3 regions of the Streptomyces sp. NBC_00012 genome follow, and region 1 is predicted to be linked to each of the others. Evidence: riboswitches for the same ligand, from Rfam matches in the RefSeq annotation. Region 1 holds a riboswitch; each other region holds the start of a gene.
What was found. A riboswitch is a leader RNA that binds a small molecule or an ion and turns the genes downstream of it on or off. The one in region 1 is predicted to bind cobalamin.
Positions count from the first base shown of each region.

Region 2: it holds a riboswitch for cobalamin, as region 1 does, so the genes downstream of both, OHA19_RS30675 (cobalamin biosynthesis protein) here and OHA19_RS13845 (ribonucleoside-diphosphate reductase subunit alpha) in region 1, are expected to answer to the same signal.
Region 3: it holds a riboswitch for cobalamin, as region 1 does, so the genes downstream of both, OHA19_RS04725 (CbtB-domain containing protein) here and OHA19_RS13845 (ribonucleoside-diphosphate reductase subunit alpha) in region 1, are expected to answer to the same signal.

Region 1 covers NZ_CP108309.1:3,043,709-3,048,078, forward strand. The annotation lists gene OHA19_RS13830 (GntR family transcriptional regulator) at 1-318, shown strand, start outside; gene OHA19_RS13835 (DUF3311 domain-containing protein) at 575-829, shown strand; gene mctP (monocarboxylate uptake permease MctP) at 826-2,460, shown strand; cobalamin riboswitch at 2,616-2,757, shown strand; gene OHA19_RS13845 (ribonucleoside-diphosphate reductase subunit alpha) at 2,899-4,370, shown strand, end outside.
Region 2 covers NZ_CP108309.1:6,699,434-6,703,803, forward strand. The annotation lists gene OHA19_RS30670 (cobyric acid synthase) at 1-1,030, opposite strand, end outside; gene OHA19_RS30675 (cobalamin biosynthesis protein) at 1,027-2,055, opposite strand; cobalamin riboswitch at 2,200-2,331, opposite strand; gene OHA19_RS30680 (hypothetical protein) at 2,483-2,713, opposite strand; gene OHA19_RS30685 (anion permease) at 2,736-4,001, opposite strand; gene OHA19_RS30690 (class II aldolase/adducin family protein) at 4,211-4,370, shown strand, end outside.
Region 3 covers NZ_CP108309.1:979,143-983,512, forward strand. The annotation lists gene OHA19_RS04705 (pirin family protein) at 1-392, opposite strand, end outside; gene OHA19_RS04710 (tetratricopeptide repeat protein) at 571-954, shown strand; gene OHA19_RS04715 (GNAT family N-acetyltransferase) at 1,136-1,642, shown strand; gene OHA19_RS04720 (CbtA family protein) at 1,719-2,492, opposite strand; gene OHA19_RS04725 (CbtB-domain containing protein) at 2,520-2,735, opposite strand; adenosylcobalamin (AdoCbl) riboswitch at 2,739-2,887, opposite strand; gene OHA19_RS04730 (histidine phosphatase family protein) at 2,997-3,596, shown strand; gene OHA19_RS04735 (family 16 glycosylhydrolase) at 4,032-4,370, shown strand, end outside.

The DNA.
Region 1 (4,370 bases):
CCGATGGCGATCGAGACCACCCACCTTTCGGCCAAACGCTTCCCGGCGCTGCGCCGTTCACTGGTGAAGTACACCTCTCTCTACACCGCGCTGGCGGAGGTGTACGACGTACGGCTGGCCGAGGCCGAGGAGACCATCGAGACCTCGCTGGCCACCCCGCGCGAGGCCGGGCTGCTCGGTACGGACGTCGGCCTGCCGATGCTGATGCTCTCCCGGCACTCGCTCGACGGCCGGGGTGAACCCGTGGAGTGGGTGCGCTCGGTCTACCGCGGCGACCGGTACAAGTTCGTGGCACGCCTGAAGCGGCCCACGGACTGAGACCGGCCGGCAGCCGCAGGCCGGCCCGAGCCCGCACGACCGGTCACGGCCCCCATGGAACGCAACACTCCGCGGGGGCCTTTCGCGCGCCCTAGTACGGACCAACCTCCGTATGTTTGGCCGGATTTCGAGCACGGATACCCACTGAGGCGACCGTTGCCGGACCGCAATGCGGACAGGGGGTGACGGTGACCGGAAGCCTCCCCTAGATTTCCTGCGCATCACAAGGTGCTCAGCGAGGGGACGGAGTCGCCGCATGCCAGCAGGCCCAGAAGGAAAACCGCCGACCGTCACACCGGTGCGGGTGGTCATCGCTCTCTGCCTCGTCGCGCCGTTCGTGGCGATGCTCTGGGTGAGTTCGTACGCGAAGGTGGACCCCACCTTCATCGGCATTCCGTTCTTCTACTGGTACCAGATGCTCTGGGTGCTGATCTCCACCGCGCTCACGATGACCGCGTACAAGCTGTGGCAGCGTGACCAGCGCGCCCGCAAGGGGGGTGCGTCGGCATGAAGGACGGTGTGAACGGCGTCGCGCTCGGCGTCTTCATCTTCTTCTTCGTGGCCGTCACGGTCATGGGCTTCCTGGCGGCGCGCTGGCGCAAGGCCGAGAACGAGGCCAGCCTCGACGAATGGGGCCTGGGCGGGCGGTCCTTCGGCACCTGGGTCACCTGGTTCCTGCTCGGCGGCGACCTGTACACCGCGTACACCTTCGTCGCCGTTCCCGCGGCGATCTACGCGGCGGGCGCGGCGGGCTTCTTCGCCGTGCCGTACACGATCCTCGTGTACCCGCTGATCTTCACCTTCCTGCCGCGGCTGTGGTCGGTCTCGCACAAGCACGGCTACGTCACCACCTCGGACTTCGTCCGGGGGCGGTTCGGCTCGAAGAGCCTCTCGCTGGCGGTCGCCGTCACCGGCATCCTCGCCACGATGCCGTACATCGCGCTCCAACTGGTCGGCATCCAGGCGGTGCTGGACGTGATGGGCGTCGGCGGCGGCGAGAACACCCACTGGTTCATCAAGGATCTGCCGCTGCTGATCGCGTTCGCGGTGCTCGCCGCGTACACCTACTCGTCCGGGCTGCGCGCGCCCGCGCTGATCGCGTTCGTCAAGGACGGGCTGATCTACCTGGTCATCGCGGTGGCGATCATCTACATCCCGATCAAGCTCGGGGGCTTCGACGACATCTTCGCCAAGGCGGGCGAGGCGTTCTCGCAGACCAACCCGGCCACCGGGAAACCGCGCGGCGCGCTCGCACCGGGCGAGGCGGGGCAATGGGGTTACGCCACCCTGGCGCTGGGCTCGGCGCTGGCGCTCTTCATGTATCCGCACTCGATCACGGCGACGCTCTCCAGCCGCAGCCGCAACGTGATCCGGCGCAACACCACGATCCTGCCGCTGTACTCGCTGATGCTGGGTCTGCTGGCGCTGCTCGGCTTCATGGCCATCGCCGCCGGGATCAAGGTGGACAACGGCCAGCTGGCCATCCCGCAGCTGTTCGAGAACATGTTCCCGGACTGGTTCGCGGGAGTGGCGTTCGCCGCCATCGGCATCGGCGCGCTGGTGCCCGCCGCGATCATGTCGATCGCCGCGGCGAACCTGTTCACCCGCAACATCTACAAGGACTTCCTGAAGCCGGACGCGACCCCGGAGCAGGAGACCAAGGTCTCCAAGCTGGTGTCGCTGCTGGTCAAGGTCGGTGCGCTGGCCTTCGTCCTCACCATGGACAAGACGGTCGCGATCAACTTCCAGTTGCTGGGCGGCATCTGGATCCTCCAGACGATGCCCGCCCTGGTCGGCGGCCTGTTCACCCGCTGGTTCCACCGCTGGGCACTGCTCGCCGGCTGGGCGGTCGGCATGGTGTACGGGACGGTGGCCGCGTACGGGGTCGCCAGCCCGACCCAGGCGCACTTCGGCGGCTCGTCCAAGGAGATCCCGGGGATCGGCGAGATCGGCTACATCGGCCTCACCGCGTTCGTGCTGAACGTGGTGGTGACGGTGGTACTCACCTTCGTCCTCAACGCCATGAAGGCACCCGCCGGCATCGACGAGACCTCCCCGGCCGACTACACCGCCGACGCGGGCGACCCGGGCGTCGCCACCGAGCTCCCGCCGGCCACGGCGGGAGCTCCGGGCGGCCACTGACGACCGCGCCGCACGGCCTGCCGACGGCCCGTCGAGCCCCTTTCCCGAAGGGGCGCGACGGGCCGTCCGCCGTCTCCCCGAAAGGGCCGCAGAAGGCGTCCTGCGGCCGCTGCGATTGCCGCCCGACACTACATGTGGGGGCTGCCTCATCGGGCAGCCCCCACATGTATGCTCGTCCTCGCTGTCGCCGCAGGGGAATCCGGTGCGAATCCGGAACTGTCCCGCAACGGTGTATTCAGTGCGCTTTTGTGCACCCCCGAGTCAGTCCGATGACCTGCCGGCAGCGCATCCGGCTCGACCGAACCGGATGCCCAGACGTCCGGGCCTCGCGGTTGGGCCGGTGGACGCCGTGCGGAGCGCTGCCCTGCCCCGGGTGTGCGCGTCCGCAGGGCTGCCCCGTTCCCCGCCGGCCCCGAGCCGAGCGAGGGAGAGCACCACGTGACCATCGCGCCAGCCGATCCGGCTTCAGTCGCCGCGTCCGCAGCAGCCGAGTACGAGGCAGCCGCACAGGACGGACCGGGAACCGCACTGCTGCGGACCCTGACCGACCTCACCGCCGATCTGCCCGACACCGACCCCGGCCGGGTCGCCGCCGCCGCGCTGCGCGGCCGCAGCGCCCGGGCGGACGAGGCGGAGCTGCGGTCGCTGGCCACCGAGGCCGCCGCGGGCCTGATCTCCGAGGACCCCGCCTACTCCCGGCTCGCCGCCCGGCTGCTGACCCTCGCCATCGCGGACGAGGCGGCCGGCCAGGGCGCGGTCTCCTTCTCCGCCTCGGTCGCCGTCGGGCACCGCGAGGGCCTGATCGCGGACCGCACCGCCGGGTTCGTCGCCACCCACGCGGCCGCCCTCGACGCGCTGGTGGAGCGCTCGCTCGCCGACGGCGCGGACGACCGCTTCGGCTACTTCGGGCTGCGGACCCTGCACAGCCGCTACCTGCTGCGCCACCCGCACACCCGCCAGGTCATCGAGACGCCCCAGCACTTCATGCTGCGGGTCGCGGCCGGGCTGGCCGAGGACGAGTCGCAGCGCGCGGTGGACGAAGTGGCCGCGCTGTACGGGCTGATGAGCCGGCTCGACTACCTGCCCTCCTCCCCCACGCTCTTCAACTCCGGCACCCGGCACCCGCAGATGTCCTCCTGCTATCTGCTGGACTCCCCGCTGGACGAGCTCGACTCGATCTACGACCGCTACCACCAGGTGGCCCGGCTCTCGAAGCACGCGGGCGGCATCGGTCTGTCGTACTCCCGCATCCGCTCGCGCGGTTCGCTGATCCGGGGCACCAACGGGCACTCCAACGGCATCGTGCCGTTCCTGAAGACGCTCGACGCCTCCGTCGCCGCGGTCAACCAGGGGGGCCGCCGCAAGGGCGCCGCCGCCGTCTACCTGGAGACCTGGCACGCGGACATCGAGGAGTTCCTGGAGCTGCGCGACAACACCGGTGAGGACCAGCGGCGTACGCACAACCTCAACCTGGCGCACTGGATCCCGGACGAGTTCATGCGCCGGGTCGACGCGGACGGCGACTGGTCGCTGTTCTCCCCCGCCGACGTGCCCGGTCTGGTCGACCTGTGGGGCGACGAGTTCGACGCCGCGTACCGCGCCGCCGAGGCGAAGGGCCTGGCCCGCAAGTCGATGCCGGCCCGCGAGCTGTACGGCCGGATGATGCGCACCCTCGCGCAGACCGGCCAGGGCTGGATGACGTTCAAGGACGCCTCCAACCGGACCGCGAACCAGACCGCCGAGCCGGGCAGCGTCGTCCACTCGTCGAACCTGTGCACCGAGATCCTCGAAGTCACCGACGACGGCGAGACGGCGGTCTGCAACCTGGGCTCGGTCAACCTCGGCGCGTTCGTCGCCGACGGCGACATCGACTGGGAGCGGCTGGACGCCACCGTCCGCACCGCCGTGAC
Region 2 (4,370 bases), 3.7 Mb from region 1:
AACCGCCGCAGATGCCGAGGACCGGCCGGCCCTCGGCCGCGCGCCGCACCAGCGCGTCGGCGAGGCCGCGCTCGCGCAGCCAGGCCAGCGCCTTCACGGTCCCGCGGGTGCCCGGCACCACGACCAGGTCGGCGTCGGACAGCTCCTCGGCGCGGTCCACGAACCTGACGACGACGCCGGGCTCGGCGGCCAGCGCGTCCACATCGGTGAAGTTCGACATCAGCGGCACCGCGCACACCGCGACGCGCAGCACGTCCTCGCCGTGGGGCGGCGCGACGACCGACTCGCGCACCGCCCCGCGCAGCGAGACCCGCAGCCCGTCCTCCTCGTCGATGCCGAGGCCGTGGGCGAAGGGCAGCACTCCGTACGTCGGCCGGCCGGTGAGGTCCCGCAGCATCTCCAGGCCCGGCTCCAGCAGCGACACGTCGCCGCGGAACTTGTTGACGAGATAACCGGCGATCAGCGACTGGTCCTCCTCGGCGAGCAGCGCCGTCGTACCGAAGAACGAGGCGAAGACGCCACCGCGGTCGATGTCGCCGACGACCACCACCGGGAAGCGCGCCGCCCGCGCGATGCCCATGTTCACGATGTCCGTGCGCCGCAGATTGATCTCGGCCGGGCTGCCCGCCCCCTCGCAGATCACCGCGTCGTAGGTGCTCCGGAGCTGCTCCAGGCAGTCCACGACCGTGGAGAACAGCGATTCCTGCCTGCCTCCGTGGTAGCCGCGCGCGCTCATCTCGCCGACCGGCTTCCCCATCAGGACGACCTGGCTGGAGCGGTCGCTGCCGGGCTTGAGCAGGACCGGATTCATCAGTGCCGTCGGCTCGACGCGGGCGGCCTGGGCCTGCATGGCCTGGGCGCGCCCGATCTCGGCGCCCGCGCGGGTGACGAACGAGTTGAGCGACATGTTCTGCGCCTTGAAGGGCGCCACCTTCACGCCCCGGCGCACGAGCCAGCGGCAGATCCCCGCCGTGACGACGCTCTTGCCCGCGTCGGAGGTCGTTCCGGCGACCAGCAGCCCGCCGCTCATGCGTTGCTCCGTCCTGTGATGCGAGGTCCTGCGGGGCGACGTCCCGTCACGTCGGTTCCGGTGCCCCGGCGCCCCGCGATCCGCCGCGCTGCGAGGGCCGCACCGAGCCGCCCCGCCACGCAGACGCCCAGCGCCAGCGCACTCACCCGGCGCGACAGCCGCACCGCGCGCTCGATGTCCGCGCTCTCCACGGCCCGGCCCGTCTCCCCGTTGAGCACCGGGCGGTGTTCGACCCGGCCGCCGTACGCGAGGGTTCCGCCGAGCCGTACGCCGAGCGCACCCGCGAACGAGGCCTCCACCGGGCCCGCGTTGGGGCTCGGGTGCTTGGCGGCATCGGCCCGCCAGGCGCGGACCGCTCCACGTGGCCGCCCCCCGGCGGCCACGGCGAGCAGGGCCGTGAGCCGGGCGCCCGGCCAGCCCGCGAGGTCGTCGAGGCGGGCCGAGGCCCAGCCGTAGCGCAGATGCCGGGGCGAGCGGTGCCCGACCATGGCGTCGAGGGTGTTGGCGGCCCGGAAACCGGCCAGCCCGGGGACCCCGGCCAGCGCACCCCACACCAGGGCGCCGACCACGGCGTCCGAGGTGTTCTCCGCCACGGACTCCACCACGGCGCGGGCGATCTGCGGTCCGTCCAGGGAGTGCGGGTCGCGCCCGCACAGGTGTGGCAGCCGCTCACGGGCCAGCTCGATGTCACCGGCGGCCAGGGCACCGCCGATGGCCCGTGCCTCGCGCCCCAGGGACGTACCGCCGACGACGGACCAGGTGGCGGCAGCGGTCAGCGCCACGGAGGCGGCGGGGCTGCGGTGCACGGCACGGGTGAGCAGCGCGGCACCGCCCGCGGCGCCTCCGGCGCAGACGAGGGTGTGCAGCGCGCCCCAGCCGCGGTGATCGCGCCACAGACGGCGCTCGACGCCCGCCGCGGCCCGCCCGAAGGCGGCGACCGGATGTCCCCTGCGGGGGTCACCGAGCAGCAGATCGCCGATCAGACCGGCCGTGGCGCCGTACGCGAAGATGCGGTCGGCTCGCACGGATCAGCCGGCCGTCGCGCCTCGGCGGACCTTTGTGCAGGAGGCTCTCGTCGAGAGCGCCGGAAAAGCGGACGCAGGGCAGCCGGGCATGGCGATATGTCCTCACTCAGGGTCCGCGCCCTGGTTCGACGTGACCGGCGACGAGAGTCTCCTGGCTCCCGGATCCGCGGTTTCCCCGGCCTTCCAGCCCGCTCGCGCGAGCCGTGACTTCCGGTGTGGGGGACCGCTCCCCGGTGACAGTGGCGGGACCGCGCCGGATTCGCACCGGCTTCCTCTGCTGTCGCCGTAATTGGCTCCGGCAGTCCACCACGCTCTGCGAACGCCCGTCAACCTGCCGTTGACCTGCGGCGGCGCAGTGTGCTGAGACCCACATCGGGCCGGACACCTGTGGTGTCCGGCCCGACGGGGGAGCGTGCGCGGGAGTGGCTCAGGCGACGATCAGATAGATCCCGTACGCGACGGCCGCCGCGCACAGCCCGAAGCAGACGTACGCGCCGGCGCGGGCCAGCAGCAGCGAGCCGCCGGAGCCGCCCTGCGCCGCCGGTTCCGGCTGCTTGGAGAGGCCGACGATGCCCAGGGTGAAGAGGCCCACCAGCGCGACGGTGACGACGAGGGAGACGCCGAATACGGAGCCGAGGGCTGCCCAGTCGATGTTCATGCTGAATCCTTAGACGGCCGGTTCAGACGGTGGCGGGTCGCGCCGGGTCCTGGGTGGTTCCGGCCGGGGCCGGAATGGTGGTCATGAGGTTCTGGGACGGCGCCGCGGCCACGGTGGGCGGCGGGCTGACGGCGGCGATGGCCGTGGTGACGACGCCCGCGGGCTCGGCGTCGCCTTCCGACGGGGCGACGTCGCCGTGGCCGACCGGCTTGCGGCGGGACACCAGCCAGATGGCACCGGAGCCCACGACCAGCAGCGCCGCGACGACGACGACACCCCAGGTGCCCTGCTTGGTCAGGAGCTCCGCGCCCGCGCCGACCAGACCGGCGGCCGGCAGGGTCAGACCCCAGGCGACGAACATCCGGGTGGCGGTGGACCAGCGGACCACACCGCCCTGCCGGCCGAGGCCCGCGCCCATCACGGCGCCGGAGCAGGACTGGGTGGTGGAGAGCGAGAAGCCGAGGTGCGAGGAGGCCAGGATGACCGTGGCGGCGCTGGTCTGGGCGGCGAAGCCCTGCGGCGGCCTGAGGTCGGTGAGGCCGCTGCCCATGGTGCGGATGATGCGCCAGCCGCCCAGGTAGGTGCCGAGCGCGATGGCCGTACCGGCGCAGACGATGACCCAGACCGGCGGGTTGGCGCCCGGGTGCAGGACGCCGCCGGTGACCAGGGCCAGGGTGATGATGCCCATGGTCTTCTGCGCGTCGTTGGTGCCGTGGGCGAGCGAGACCAGTCCGGCCGAGGCGATCTGGCCGGCCCGGTAGCCCTTGGCGGTGGCCTTCTCCTGGGCGTCGTTGCGGACCTTGCCGCCGATCCGGTACGTCAGCCTGGTGGCCAGCAGCGCGGCCAGACCGGCGACGATCGGGGCGGCGAGGGCGGGGAGCAGCACCTTGGTGACGACGGTGCCGCCGTTGACGGACGACCAGCCCGCCGACATCACTGCCGCGCCGATCAGACCGCCGAACAGGGCGTGCGAGGAGCTGGACGGCAGTCCGACCAGCCAGGTCAGCAGATTCCACAGAATGGCGCCGACGAGTGCCGCGAAGATGACTTCTGTTCGCAGCCCGTCCTCGTTGATGATCCCGCCGGAGATCGTCTTGGCGACCTCCACCGACAGGAAAGCGCCGACGAGATTGAGAACGGCGGACATGGCCACCGCTGTCTTCGGTCTGAGTGCACCGGTCGAGATGGTGGTCGCCATCGCGTTCGCGGTGTCGTGGAAACCGTTCGTGAAATCGAACACTAGAGCTGTCACGATCACAATCGCGAGTAGCAGCGTGATGTGTTCCATTTACCCAGGCAATCGTTCGACGTCATTGGCATGTGGACCGTAGGCAACCTGGGTGAACGGAAGATGAACTGGGCAGGGCGTTGTGGTGTTCCAAACCGGAGCCGAAGCATTCCGCTTACGCCCCGCGTAGGTGTGGCCCGGCTTTTCCGCGGGGCGCGGCTGTGGTCGATCGCATACCCGTTCGCTTCCGCGGCTGACAGGATCGGCGCATGAGCGATCAGCAGCAGGACGCGATCGGACGGGCCTGGGACGGTGTCGTCGCCACCGCCCGGCGTACGGCGGCCGAGGGCCTCGTCGTCGGGACCTCGGGAAACGTCTCGGCACGGGTCGGCGACACCATCCTGGTCACGCCGAGCGGAGTGCCGTACG
Region 3 (4,370 bases), 2.1 Mb from region 1:
GCGTGGGCCTTCGGGCTCTCCTCGGAGTGGCTGATGGCCCGGCCGGAGGTCATCAGCCCCAGTTCGCGCGGGCGGATCGTGCGCAGGCTGCCGAGGCTGTCCCGGTGCAGCACCTCGCCCTCGTGCAGCCAGCTGACCGTCTGCAGACCCATGTGGGGGTGGGGCGGCACCTGCATCCCGGGTTCGTCCGCGATGTCGTCGGGGCCGTAGTGATCGACGAAGGCCCAGGCGCCGACCATCCGGCGGCCCAGGTTGGGCAGCAGCCTGCGGACCTCGGTGGACTCGCCCAGCTGGACATGGCGGGGGGTGAGGAGCTCACGTACGGGCTCGGCGACGACGAAGCCCCGCCCTCCACAGACGGAGAGTGCGGCCTGGCGATCGAGATTGCTCATGGCGCTCAACCTATTCCCGAGCGGGCCCGGGAGTACTGGTACCCACGCCGATAATTTAGTGGAATATTCAACCACCATGCCGCGTTTCGACAGTCACAGGCCGGCCGAGCAGCAGCACGGTCAGCGGTTGGACGGAGCGGGGCACGATCCCGGGACGGTCCGTGACAGAGGAGGTCAAGTGAGCGACACCTACTTCGAGTTCGGCACGGCTGCCGAGCGCTGGGACCGTGCGCAGATGTTCTTCGAGGCGAAGGAGTACATGACCGCCGCCCGGATCCTGGAGGGGTTGGTCGAGGAGGTCCCGGAGCAGGTGTCGACGCGTCTGCTGCTGGCCCGGACCTACTACCACTCGGCGCGGCTCGGCAAGGCCGAGGCGGAGCTGCGGGCGGTGCTGGAGCGCGACCCGGTGGAGCACTACGCGCGACTGATGCTCGGCCGCACCCTTGAGCGGCAGGGGCGGAGTGCCGAGGCGGCCGGTCATCTGCGGATGGCCGCGGCGTTCTCCGGTGACTTCGACTTCGGGCAGGACCGGACGAGCACCCAGGAGCCTTCCGGCACGTGATCCCGGGAGGGGCCCGCGAGGAGCCCGGTAGGGGTGCTCGGCGGTCGCGCCGGGCGAGGGGCGGGTGGGCGGCTGCCGCAGTGTGTACGGTGCCGCCCACCTGCCGGTACCGATGCCGCGGCGGCTTCCCGGCCGATTCTCGGGTGCTGTCCGCCCGCCCCACGTGATATTTCACTGCCTCATGACCGACCTAGAGACCCCTCGCCTCCTGCTCCGCCCGATGAATGCCTCCGACGCCCTGCGGGTGATCTCGGGCACGCCGGACGACGGGGCCCGCTGGGCGCCCGGCTACCCGTCCCCCGGCGAGATGGCCGCGGCCGAGCGCTTCCTCGACACCTGTGCGACGACCGGTGATCCCAGCCCCTTCGGTTCGTACGAGATACGGCGCCGCACCGACGGACTGGTGATCGGCGGGATGGGATTCCACGGTGCGCCGGACGAGAACCGGGAAGTCACCATCGGCTACGGCCTCGTCCCCTCGGCGCGGGGAATGGGTTATGCCTCCGAGGCCTTGCGGGCCCTGCTGCTGTTCGCCCGCGACCAGGGGGTGAGCTGTGTGCACGGTGACAGCGACCTGGAGAACACCGCGTCCCAGCACGTCATGGAAGCCGTCGGCATGCGCCTGGTGAAGCAGGACGAACGGCTGAAGTACTACCGGATCGACTGGAGCTCCCGGCCCGAGCGGTGAGGCGGGGCGGAATGCCGGAACCCCGCCGGGAGGTCCCGGCGGGGTTCCGGTCGTCGGCCCGCAAGTGTGGCGCGGTTCAGCCGGCCGCGGTGGCCGCCCGGTTCGCGCCACTGCTTCCGGTGGTGACGGCGCCGGTCCCGGGCACGAGCAGCCGGTCCGTCAGATAGCCGAAGAAGAGCCCGAAGGCCACCCAGAGGGTGGTCTGCACGGCGAGGGTGCTCAGGCGGAACTCCCACAGCAGGGCGGCCGGGAAGTCCTTGCCGACTTCGTTGTACGAGGGCAGGAACGCGTAGGCGAGTCCGATCACCAGGACGTACGCGGCCGATGCCGTGATCGTCGCGTTCCAGTTGCCCAGGCGGGGAGCCAGCCGTTTACCGAGGAGGACCGCGGCGACGGCCAGCAGTACGCTGAGGGCGACCATCAGGAAGAACAGCGCGGTACGCCGGCCGATGGTGTCGGGATTGCCCACGGCCGGCGGATTGGCCGGGTACTTCAGGAACGGGACGACGTACACCGTCAGCAGTGCCGCCCCCGCGATCAGGGCGGCCGTGGCCCGCGGGCCGAATCTGCCGATCCGGCCGAGGGCGTAACAGAAGACGAGGGCGGCGATGCCGCCGATCGCGACGCCGAAGACCAGCACACCGGTGGCGAGGCCGGCGGTGGACTGCATGGTGCGGCTGACCAGTTCCTCGCCGCCGTCGTGGTGATGGCTGTGCGATTCCTCCAGGGCGATGGCCGCGTCCACACGCGACTCACCGAGGAAATAGGCGACCAACAGAGCGAGCGCACCTGCGGCGAGGCCGGCCAGCATGCCGCGGACGAGCAGGGCTCTGACAGATATGGAGTTCATGAGGTTTCCCCAGGGTCGGACGGTGCGTCAGTGGCAGGGGAAACCGAGGAGGTGGCGGCCGTCGTGGACCCACTCGTGGACACCTTCGCCGGAGATGACCGCGGTGGCGCCCTGTTCGGCGCCGACGAAGTACAGCAGTACGAGCATGAGGATGCCGAAGAAGACCGCCCAAGGGGCAATGGCCTTCAGGGAGATGGGGGTGATCGCCGGTACGGCGGTGGCGGGGGCAGCAGTCTGTGCCATGGCAGAACCTCCTGAGGGAACACGCGTCCCGATCGTGGTGCCTGAGACGTAGGTGCTGGGTCTGACTTCCCGCGCGAGGACGGGTTCACAGTGGCGCGACCGTGCCGGATTCTCACCGGACTTCCGTCGCACCTACGTCATGCTCGTCGTGACGATACTCCTTGGGAGCGGCCCCCTGCCATGGTGCCGACGGCGGCTGGACCGCACTGATGCCGAGGCGGGCACGCCCAAGGGGCCAGAGTTCAGGGAGTTGACCGGGTCATGCCTGTACAGGTGATGTTGATCTCGCCGGCGCTCAACGCCGCGCTGCGTGAGGCCCGTTTCGACGGTGACGCGCCGCTGGACGCCGCCGGGATCCGCCGGGCCGGGGCCGTCGCGGACGCGTTGCCGGCCGCCGACCGGTATCTGCGCGGGCCGTCCGAGCGATGTGCCGGGACCGCCGATGCGCTGGGGCTGACCGCTGGGCCCGAACCGGCCGTCCGGGGCTGGGACATGGGCCGGTGGAGCGGCCGGCGGCTGGCAGAAGTGAGCACGGCCGAGCCGGCGGCGGTATCGGCCTGGCTGACCGATCCTTCGGCGGCTCCGCACGGCGGCGAGTCCCTGCTGGCGTTCTGTTCCCGAGCCGGTCGCTGGCTGGAGGCCGTGGAATCCGCCCGGGGCGGCGAGGGCCACCGCGTGCTGGGCGTCGTCGAGCCCGCGGTGGTGCGAGCGGTGGTCGTCGGGGCACTCGCCCTGCCGGTGGAGGCGTTCTGGCGGCTGGATGTCGCCCCGCTGACACTGACCGCGCTCAGCGGCCGTTCCGGCCGGTGGAACCTGCGGTGCGGACAGCCGTTGCCCGCCACACCCGACCCCGCCGCCTGATCCGGTCCGATCCTGTCGGCCGGGCAGGCAGGCACGCAGCACGGGAGAGACCCCATCGGGGGACGTGCCAGGCGTGTGGCGTGCGGTGCAACTGAACTCTGCCTCCGTCGGTGGTCATGACCGGCGAGGTGAACGGTCCGCGATCCGGATTCCGCCTTTCGGCAGAGCCCAGCGCATGCCGCGCCGCAGCCGCACCGCCGTCCCGGCCGGCGCCACCCCGGCGCAGGCCGCCGCCGTAGCCTCGGCGAGGTGCCGGGCCGGGCCAACGACGACTGGGTGCAAGAAGTGTGGTCTGTACCAAGGTATTGACACGACCTTGGTTCACTTCTTAAATCGCATACAGAGCCAAAACCTCTCCCTGCTCCCCCACAACGAGCTTTTGTCATACCCATGACAATCGCTCGATCACCCCACTCCGCACGGGAAGGAACCCCCATGGCCTCCCCTCGCCGCTTACTGGTGGCCGCGCTCTCCGCGCTCGCTCTCGTCTCCGTCTCGTCCGGTCTCGCGGCCGGAACGCCCACACCCGGACCCCACGCCACGGCAGCGACGTTCACCGACGACTTCGACGGCCCGGCGGGCTCCGCCGTGGACGGAGCCAGGTGGCAGATCGAGACCGGCGACAACGTCAACAACCACGAACGGCAGTACTACACGGCCGGCAACAGCAACGCGGCGCTCGACGGCCAGGGTCATCTGGTCATCACCGCACGCCGCGAGAATCCCAACAACTACCAGTGCTGGTACGGCACGTGTGAGTACACCTCGGCACGC